DNA from 3 places in the Erwinia sp. AK-PDG3-5 genome. Region 1 is predicted to be linked to each of the others. Evidence: predicted binding sites of a transcription regulator. Region 1 holds the regulator's gene; each other region holds the start of a gene.
What was found. Region 1 encodes PhoB, which activates phosphate uptake and scavenging genes when phosphate is short. Its sites were predicted from a motif close to CTGTCATAAAACTGNCNNAT; they were not measured.
Positions count from the first base shown of each region.

Region 2: rbsK (ribokinase) is a predicted target of PhoB. The motif match lies at 1,773-1,792, and genes of this name have one in related genera.
Region 3: AC1UKS_RS21625 (MIP/aquaporin family protein) is a predicted target of PhoB. The motif match lies at 1,549-1,568, and genes of this name have one in related genera.

Region 1 covers NZ_CM165967.1:3,623,277-3,626,555, forward strand. The annotation lists gene AC1UKS_RS16870 (PstS family phosphate ABC transporter substrate-binding protein) at 1-331, opposite strand, end outside; gene phoR (phosphate regulon sensor histidine kinase PhoR) at 350-1,663, opposite strand; gene phoB (phosphate response regulator transcription factor PhoB) at 1,687-2,376, opposite strand; gene sbcD (exonuclease subunit SbcD) at 2,576-3,279, shown strand, end outside.
Region 2 covers NZ_CM165967.1:4,002,918-4,006,196, forward strand. The annotation lists gene fucP (L-fucose:H+ symporter permease) at 1-783, opposite strand, end outside; gene rbsK (ribokinase) at 797-1,711, opposite strand; gene deoC (deoxyribose-phosphate aldolase) at 1,900-2,571, shown strand; gene deoR (DNA-binding transcriptional repressor DeoR) at 2,596-3,279, shown strand, end outside.
Region 3 covers NZ_CM165967.1:4,630,472-4,633,750, forward strand. The annotation lists gene AC1UKS_RS21610 (1,4-dihydroxy-2-naphthoate polyprenyltransferase) at 1-386, shown strand, start outside; gene rraA (ribonuclease E activity regulator RraA) at 493-978, shown strand; gene zapB (cell division protein ZapB) at 1,024-1,263, opposite strand; gene AC1UKS_RS21625 (MIP/aquaporin family protein) at 1,712-2,560, shown strand; gene glpK (glycerol kinase GlpK) at 2,593-3,279, shown strand, end outside.

The DNA of each region.
Region 1 (3,279 bases):
CCACCAGCGCATCCATCGCCACCGGCACGGCCAGCGGTGGATAGCCATAGCGGTCCTCGAACAGCTGGCGCTCAACCGCCTGCATCGGGCGACTCATTGCGCCAATCTGCGCCGCGCCGGCCGCCAGCGAGGTGGGTGCGGTAGAGGAACCGGCGGCCTGCACCTGCACATTCACGCCCGGAAACTGCCGGTTGAAGCTCTCGCCCCACAGCGTCATTAAGCTGCCGAGAGTATCCGAGCCAACGCTGGTCAGGTTACCGGCCAGCATCCCCTCTTGTGCCTGGGTGGTCAGGCTGAAACAGGCCAGCAGCATCAGAAACAGCTTTTTCATCACAGGGTTCCGCTACGATCATCGAACCGCATTCTGTGCCAACTCGCTGCTGACAATCAACCTTGGTGGTAAGGAGAAGCTGAAACAGGTCTCTTTGCCGGGCTGGCTGGTAATATCCAGCCGGGTGTTGTGGTGGCTGAGCGCATGCTTGACGATCGCCAGGCCAAGTCCGCTGCCGCCGGTTTGCCGCGAGCGGGCCTTATCGACGCGGTAAAAGCGCTCGGTCAGTCGGGGAATATGCTCCTGCGCAATGCCCGGACCGTTATCCTTCACCTTGAATTGCGCGCCCTGTGGGGTTCTCAGCCAGCTGATATCAATGCGCGTGCCGGCCGGGGTGTGGTTAATCGAGTTGTACACCAGGTTTGAGATGGCGCTGCGCAGCTGTTCATCATTGCCATACACCCGCAAATCCGCGTCCATATTGAAGTGAATCTCGTGCCGGCCCTGGCTCAGGGTTTCCGCTTCACGCTGCAGCAGACGCAGCATCATCGGCACGTCGACCTTTTCCTGCAGATCCAGCGCCGGTGCGGCTTCAATGCGCGACAGGGTCAGCAACTGTTTCACCAGTCCGTCCATGCGGCGGGTCTGCTCCTGCATGGTGTGCAGGGCCTTGTCACGCAGCGGGCCTTCCATCACCGAATCGTTCATCATCTCCAGATAGCCCTGCAGCACCGTTAACGGCGTACGTAGCTCATGGCTGACGTTAGCAAAGAAGTTGCGGCGGGCACCCTCAAGCTGATGCATCTGCGTCACATCGCGGGCCACCAGCAGCCATTGCCCTTCCGAGTAAGGCATTACGCGGAATTCCAGCTGACGATTGCTGTTCAGCACCAGCGTTAACGGTCGGGTAAAATCGCGCTGCCGCACATAGCGCGTAAACTCGGGATAGCGCAGCAGGTTAAGGATGTTCTGACCATTGTCTTCCGGCCAGCGCAGTCCCAGCATCTGTTGCGCCAGGCCGTTACACCAGAAAATGGTGCCCTCTTCGGTGGTCAATACCACCGCATCAGGTAAGGATTCGGCGCCACTGCGAAAGCGTTTGATAAGATGGCCCAGCTCACGCCGACGCCGACGATTTCTCGCCTGCATCTGGTAAAGGCCATAAAAGAGAGGTTCCCAGCTGCCACGCCCCGCCGGTGGCGTCATGCTGCGGTCAATCCACAGCCAGTGGGATAAACGAAGTAAATTAGCGAAATGCCAGCCCAAAACGGCTAACACCGATACCAGTAGCAGCCAGGGCAGGTAGCCCACCAGCAGCCCCAAAATCAGGGCCGGAAGGCAGGCGAGCACCACTTCCAGCAACAATCTCTTCCAGGAGAGGCGTTCCAACACGGTGAAGACTCCAGTGCGAACGATCAGTAACGTGCAGAGAAACGGTAACCTGTTCCGCGAACCGTCTGCACCATGCGATCGTGCCCGGTCAGTTCCAGCGCTTTACGCAAGCGGCGAATATGAACGTCAACGGTACGATCTTCGACGTACACGTTAGTGCCCCAGACGTGATTAAGCAACTGCTCACGGCTGTAAACCCGCTCAGGATGGGTCATAAAGAAATGCAGCAGCTTGTATTCCGTCGGCCCCATTTCCAGCGGCTGGGTGTCTGACATCACGCGATGTGACGAAGGATCCAGGCTCAGTCCCTGCATCTCAATCACTTCTTCCACCGCCATTGGCGAGATCCTGCGCATCACCGCTTTAATCCGCGCCACCAACTCTTTCGGCGAAAACGGCTTGGTAATATAGTCGTCAGCCCCGACTTCCAGACCGCGAACGCGATCTTCTTCTTCACCGCGCGCCGTCAGCATCATCACCGGAATGTCGCGGGTCATCGCTTCACGCTTCAAATGCTTGATAAACTGAATGCCTGATCCACCAGGCAGCATCCAGTCCAACAGGATCAAATCAGGCCAGGGTTCGATAAGCAAATTAACCGCACTGTCATAATCTTCCGCTTCTATCGGTTGATAGTCATTTTGCTCCAGCACGAAACACAACATCTCACGGATTGGGGCTTCATCTTCGACTACCAGAATACGCTTAGCCATTATTGCTCCTGCTACTGTGACGGAATGTCACTGGATTTGCGGCGTCATTATGCGTCAGTTTTATGACAGTTTTATGAAAAAAGCACGGCCCGGACCGCCGTTTTATAACACTTTTGTGAAGGTTCCAGTCATTCAGACTGGGGTTTTACGCGTTGCTGTTTATAATCGTCGACTCTGCCTTGCGCCTCAAAGGGAACTCATGCGAATAATCCACACGTCAGACTGGCATCTGGGCCAATTTTTTTACACCAAAAGCCGCGCCCCGGAACATCAGGCTTTTACAGACTGGCTGCTGGCTCAGGCGGTGGAACATCAGGTGGATGCCATTATCATCGCGGGGGATATCTTCGACACCGGTTCACCGCCCAGCTATGCGCGTGAGCTGTATAACCGTTTCGTGGTCAACCTCCAGAAAACCGGCTGTCAGCTGGTGGTGCTGGGTGGCAATCATGATTCCGTCGCCACGCTGAACGAATCGCGTGAGCTGCTGGCCTGCCTCAATACCCGGGTGATCGCCGCGGCCAGTGATGATATCGCCCAGCAGGTGGTGATCCTGAATAAGCGCAACGGCGAACCTGGCGCGGTCCTGTGCGCCATCCCCTTCCTTCGCCCGCGTGATATTACCGTCAGCCAGGCCGGTCAGTCTGGCCATGAGAAGCAGCAGACTCTGCTGGACGCCATCACCCAGCATTACGATCGCTGCTGGCAGGCGGCGCAGGCCGAGCGGCAAAGGCTGGATTTACCGTTGCCGATTATTGCTACCGGCCATCTGACCACCGTCGGCGTGACCAAAAGTGATGCGGTACGCGATATCTATATCGGCACGCTGGATGCTTTTCCGGCCCAGGCATTTCCCCCGGCGGATTACATCGCGCTCGGTCATATCCACCGCGCGCAGCGCAT
Region 2 (3,279 bases), 380 kb from region 1:
GTAAAGGAACTGCGCAATGATGCCGCGCTTAAAGTGGCGGTTTTTGGCCAGATAGCTAAAGGTTTCACCGAGGCTCGGCAGCTTTTTCTCATTGCTCTGCGGTTTGCAGTGCGGATAACGGGTCAGCAGGAACAGCACCATCACCACCACCAGGACCATCACCAGGTATTTGTAAGGTTCCAGCGTGTGCTCCAGCATGGTCAGACGGAACTGGTGCAGCTGTTCCGGGTTCATGCCGGCCATCTGGCTGTGCAGGCTGTCGCCATCCTGGAACACCAGGTATTTGCCCAACACGATGCCCATCAGCGCGCCAATCGGGTAAAACGTCTGGCTGACGTTCAGCCGCAGCGTGGCGTGATCGCGGTGACCGATCATCGAGCTGTAGGTATTCGCCGCCGTTTCCAGGAAGCTCAGCCCGATAGCAATCGCGAAGATCGCTGCCAGGAACATGGTGTAGGTCGCCATATGCGAGGCAGGATAGAACATCACGCAACCGGCGATATACAGCGCCAGCCCCAGCAGGATTGCAATCTTGTAGCTACTGCTGCGGATCACCAGCGAGGCCGGGATGGCAATTAAAAAGTAGCCGCCGTAAAAGGCGCTCTGTACCAGCGCGCTGGCGAAATCGCTGAGGGCGAAAACGCTTTTGAACTGGGTGATCAAAATATCATTCAGGCTGGCGGCGCAGCCCCACAACGGGAACAGGCACGAGAGCAAAATAAACTGAAACAGTGGCGTCTTATTCAAATAGCCATCAGGCTGCTGGACGATGGTCGGTTGCATAGCGAATCCTCAGTTAATCGTTGAGAAAACGGTGGAAGGTATCGGCATCAGGGTACGACAGCTGGGTTCCCCGTCCGGTGACGCTACAGGCGGCATAGTCGGAGGCAGACTGCATTGCCTTCGCGATATCGCCATGCTGGATCAAAAAGTGGGCAAAGCAGCCGATAAAGGCATCCCCTGCGCCACTGGTATCAATCGCCTTCACCGGCGTGGGCTTAATGCGGTGGACGGCATCCCCCTGCATCCACACCGAACCGCGGCTGCCGAGGGTGATAATCAGGTTTTTCAGGCCGCGCCCCAATAGCATCTGCCCGGCGCGCAGCACCTCCTCTTCAGTGCTGACCGGCAGGCCCGTCAGGATCTCCAGTTCGGTTTCGTTAGGCATAAAGAAGTCGCACTGGCAGGCGTAATCAATGTCCAGCCCGGCCACCGCTGGCGCGGGATTGAGGATCACCTGAATGCCGTTCTGCCGCGCAAAGTCGATGGCGTAGTAAACCGTCGGCAACGGGATCTCCAGCTGCAACACCATCAGACGACAGCGCTTAAGATCGTCCGCCGCGGCATCAATATCTGCCGGAGACAGGTGCGCGTTGGCCCCTTTAATAATCAGGATGCGGTTTTGCGACTGGTCATCGACAAAAATCGGTGCCACGCCGCTGGAGGTGCCCGCCGCGACGGTGACGTGCTGTGCGTCGACGCCGAACCGCTGCAAGTTTTTCACCGTGTTGTCAGCAAACAGGTCTTCGCCCACTTTGCTGACCATCATCACGCTGGCACCCAGCTTCGCCGCCGCGACGGCCTGGTTGGCGCCTTTGCCGCCGCAACCCAGTGCAAAGTCAGGCGCTTCTAAGGTTTCACCGGCTTTCGGCATGCTGTTGGTGTAAGTGATCAGATCGACCATATTGGAGCCGATGACGGCAATATCCATGACGTATTCCCCGTGTAAATTTTCATCATTAAATGTTGTAGAAATAACAATAACAATCATCTCATGTTATTTTTGTGACACCCGTCTCAGCCTGCAAATCCCGGTCGCGAGATGTTAATTGGCGATTGACGCCAGAATGAAAATGTTATTATTTTAACAAACACACCCCATCTGCTGAGGAGCTTCCCGTGCAAAACCTGGACTATGCCCGCTACATCGACCACACCCTGCTGGCGGCGAATGCCACCGTGCAACAGATCGCCACCCTGTGTGACGAAGCCATCGCCCACCACTTTTACGCGGTGTGCGTCAATTCGGGTTATGTGCCGTTAGTGGCGGAGAAGCTGGCGGGAAGTGAGGTAAAGGTCTGTTCCGTCATCGGTTTTCCGCTGGGTGCCGGCCTGACCAGCGCCAAAGCCTTCGAAGCGAAAGCCGCCATTGCGGCCGGTGCGCAGGAGATTGATATGGTGATTAACGTCGGCTGGCTGCAAAGCGGTGAGGTTAAGGCCGTCAGCGCCGATATTCAGGCAGTGCGCGAGGTTTGCGGCCCGATCCCATTGAAGGTAATATTAGAAACCTGCCTGCTTAGCGATGCGCAAATCATTCAAATCTGTGAAATTTGTCGTGAACTGAAGGTTGCCTTTGTCAAAACCTCTACCGGTTTCAGTACCGGCGGCGCGCGCGAAGAGCACGTCCGTCTGATGCATGATACCGTGGGTCCTGATGTGGCGGTCAAAGCGTCCGGCGCTGTCCGCGACCGACAGACGGCAGACATCATGATCCAGGCGGGCGCCAGCCGTATCGGCACCAGCTCCGGCGTCGCCATCGTTAACGGCAGCGCTGCCGGCGAGGGATATTAACCGTATTATCAGGAGTGACTGACCATGGAAACCCGCCGCGACGAGCGCGTAAATAAGCTGGCATCCGCGCTTAAGCGAACCGATAAAATCCACCTGAGAGAGGCGGCGCGACTGCTGGGCGTGTCCGAGATGACCATCCGTCGCGATCTCAACGAACAGCCGTCGGTGGTGGTGTTATTGGGGGGCTACATTGTCAGCGATCCAAAAAGCAATCAGGGTCACTACTTTGTCTCCGATCAGCAGGCGCACAACGTCGAGAAAAAGCGGCGTTTGGGCCAGCTGGCGGCGGCGCTGATTGAGCCGGGTGATACGGTGTTCTTTGACTGCGGCACCACCATGCCGTGGATTGTCGATGCCATCGATAATGAGCTGGCGTTTACCGCCATCTGCTGCGCGATGAACACCTTCCTGGCGCTGAAAGAGAAACCGGCCTGTCAGGTGATCCTCAACGGCGGTGAGTTTCATGCTGACAACGCCATCTTCACTCCGCTGGGCCACGGCTCGGTGATGGACAGCCTGTGTCCCGACAAAGCCTTTATCTCTGCGGCAGGCATTGATGCCGGTCAGGGCGCGACCTGCTACAACCTCAACGAATTGCCGATGAAGCATCAGGCGATGCAGCGTGCCAGCCACAAGATTCTGGTGGCTGACAGCAGTAAGTTTGGCAAAGTGTTGCCCGCCCGCATCGGCGAACTCAGCGCCTTTGAG
Region 3 (3,279 bases), 1.0 Mb from region 1:
AACTCTCCCTGTTACTGCTGTTACCCGCCACAGCCTGTGGGTTGATGGCGGTCGCGGTGCTTAACGTCAACAACATGCGCGATATTGAAAGCGATCGGCAGCATGGCAAGTTTACCCTGGCGGTGCGCTTAGGGGCGAGTGGCGCCAGGCGCTATCACCAGCTGATCCTCACCGCGGCCGTGCTCTGTTGCGCGGGTTTTGCCCTGCTCACTTCGTTGAATCTCGCCGGCTGGTTATTCCTGCTATCCGCACCGTTGCTGTTCAGACAGGCCCGCTACATTACGCAGCAGCCTTCCGCCGTCGCCATGCGCCCTATGCTGGCGAAAACCGTTAAATCCGCCTTGTTGCTCAACCTGCTTTTCTCACTCGGGCTGGTCCTCAATTAACTGCGATGTGTTTGACTCATCGCAACTTTTAACAATTGATGATTTTGCCAACAGCGGCGAGAAAGCGATATACTTAGGGTTCCTGTGGCAAACAGACGAAACCCTTATGAAATATGATACTTCTGAACTCTGCGACATCTATCACGAAGATGTGAACGTCGTTGAACCGCTCTTTTCAAACTTCGGTGGCCGTACGTCGTTTGGCGGGCAAATCATCACGGTAAAATGTTTCGAGGACAACGGGCTGTTGTACGATCTGCTGGAGGAAAACGGGCGAGGTCGTGTGCTGCTGGTTGATGGCGGCGGTTCGGTGCGTCGTGCGCTGATTGATGCGGCGCTGGCCAGACTGGCACTGCAGAACGAATGGGAAGGCATTGTGGTGTACGGTTCCGTTCGTCAGGTTGACGATCTGGAAGAGCTGGATATTGGCATTCAGGCGATTGCTGCCATTCCGGTCGGTGCTGCGGGTGAAGGCATTGGCGAGAGCGATATTCGCGTCAACTTCGGTGGCGTCACTTTCTTCTCCGGCGACCATCTTTACGCCGACAACACCGGCATTATCCTTTCCGAAGATCCGCTCGATATCGAATAAAAAAAACGGGTGCCACTGGCACCCGTTTCTCTGCTGACCGTTAAATCAGACTTCTTCCATTTTTCCCAACAGGGCGCGCAAACGCTCCTGCCAGACAAGCTGCTCTTCTTTCAGGTGCTGGTTCTCACGCACCACTGATTCGCTATTCCCTGCAGCCTGCTGAACCTGCTGATTCAGGTTGTTGTTCTGCTCTTTCAGCTCTTCAATTTCCATCTGTAACAGGGTGATGGTATCAATCGCCTGTTGTACTTTCGCTTCCAGTTTCTCGAACACTTCAAATGACATTGTAAAAGACCTCTCCAAATCGCCAGGCGTTGATGTTGCCAGCCGCAGATCATGAGGGGATAAGCCGGGATTCCACGGATAACAACGCTTCCCCGATTGTAAGTAGACCCGCGCCCCAAGTCCAGTAGCGAACCCGCACAGGGTGCAGACTGTAACAATTTTCAGCATAGACCTGGAATCTGCAACATTACCCGCAGTATTTGCGGGGCTAATGTTAACGATTTGGGATAAAAATCATCAAATGGAAAATTGAAATGTTGTTTCAGGAAAGCAAAAAGACGCGAAAACGCTCATTTTTATGACACAGCACACAACTTTTGATTTCGCTATTTCTCGTTTATGCTCGTTAACGATAAATTTACATCAGCCCTACATAAGATTTGGGCGGCTCAGGGAGTGAGAAAAAAACGAAGTACAACATTAAACCTCGCCTTCAGGAAATGTCATCATGAGTCAGACAGCAACAAGCACGCTCAAAGGGCAGTGCATCGCCGAATTCCTTGGTGTCGCCACCATTATCTTCTTTGGTGCCGGCTGTGTCGCCGCCTTGAAACTGGCTGGTGCAAGTTTTGGTCAGTGGGAAATCAGTATCATCTGGGGGATTGCCGTTGCGATGGCCATCTATCTCAGCGCCGCTATCTCCGGCGCGCATCTGAATCCTGCAGTGACCATTGCACTCTGTCTTTTCGCCAATTTCGAACGCCGTAAAGTTGTGCCGTACATTCTGGCACAAATCGCCGGTGCCTTCTGCTCCGCCGCCCTGGTTTACGGTCTCTACTACAATCTGTTCTTTGATTACGAACAATCGCATCAGATGGTGCGTGGCAGTATTGAGAGCCTCGATCTGGCCGGGATTTTCTCCACCTATCCAAACCCGCACATTGGCGTTGGTCAGGCCTTCCTGGTTGAAGCGGTGATCACTGCAGTGATGATGGGCCTGATTATGGCGCTGACCGATGACGGTAACGGCCTGCCTCGCGGTCCGATGGCTCCGCTGCTGATTGGCCTGCTGATTGCGGTAATCGGTGGCTCAATGGGTCCTCTGACCGGCTTTGCACTGAACCCGGCGCGTGATTTCGGACCGAAACTCTTTGCCTGGCTTGCGGGTTGGGGTAACGTCGCCTTTACCGGTGGCCGTGATATCCCGTATTTCCTCGTGCCAATCTTTGGACCGATTGTGGGCGCCAGCCTGGGCGCAGTTGGCTATCGCTATCTGATTGCCCGTAACCTGCCTGGCGCAGCTGTAGTAAAGAAAGACGAGAAGACGATAGCGCGTGCTGAGCAGCGTAAAGCGTAAGTGCTAACCCTTTACACCATCAGGAATGAATTATGACCACAGAAAAAAAATACATTGTCGCGCTCGATCAGGGGACGACCAGCTCTCGTGCCGTGATCCTGGATCATGACTCCAACATCGTTGCCGTCTCCCAGCGCGAATTTCAGCAAATTTATCCTAAGCCCGGCTGGGTTGAGCATGACCCGATGGATATCTGGGCTTCCCAAAGCTCCACGCTGGTAGAAGTGCTGGCGCACGCCGATATTCGTTCAGACGAGATTGCCGCGATCGGTATCACCAACCAGCGTGAGACCACCATTGTCTGGGACAAAGAAACCGGCAAGCCGATCTACAACGCTATCGTCTGGCAGGATCCGCGCACCGCTGACTACTGTGCAAAACTGAAAAAAGAAGGGCTGGAAGAGTATATCCAGCACACTACCGGCCTGGTGATTAACCCTTACTTCTCCGGTACCAAGGTGAAGTGGATCCTCGACCACGTGGAAGGCTCACGCGATCGTGCGAAACGTGGCGAGCTGCTGTTTGGTACGGTTGACTCCTGGCTGGTGTGGAAAATGACGCAGGGACGGGTACACATCACCGATTACACCAACGCCTCGCGTACCATGATGTTTAACATCCACAAGCTGGAGTGGGATCAGCGCATGCTGGATATCCTTGATATCCCGCGTGAAATGCTGCCAGAAGTGAAGTCATCTTCTGAAGTGTACGGTCAGACC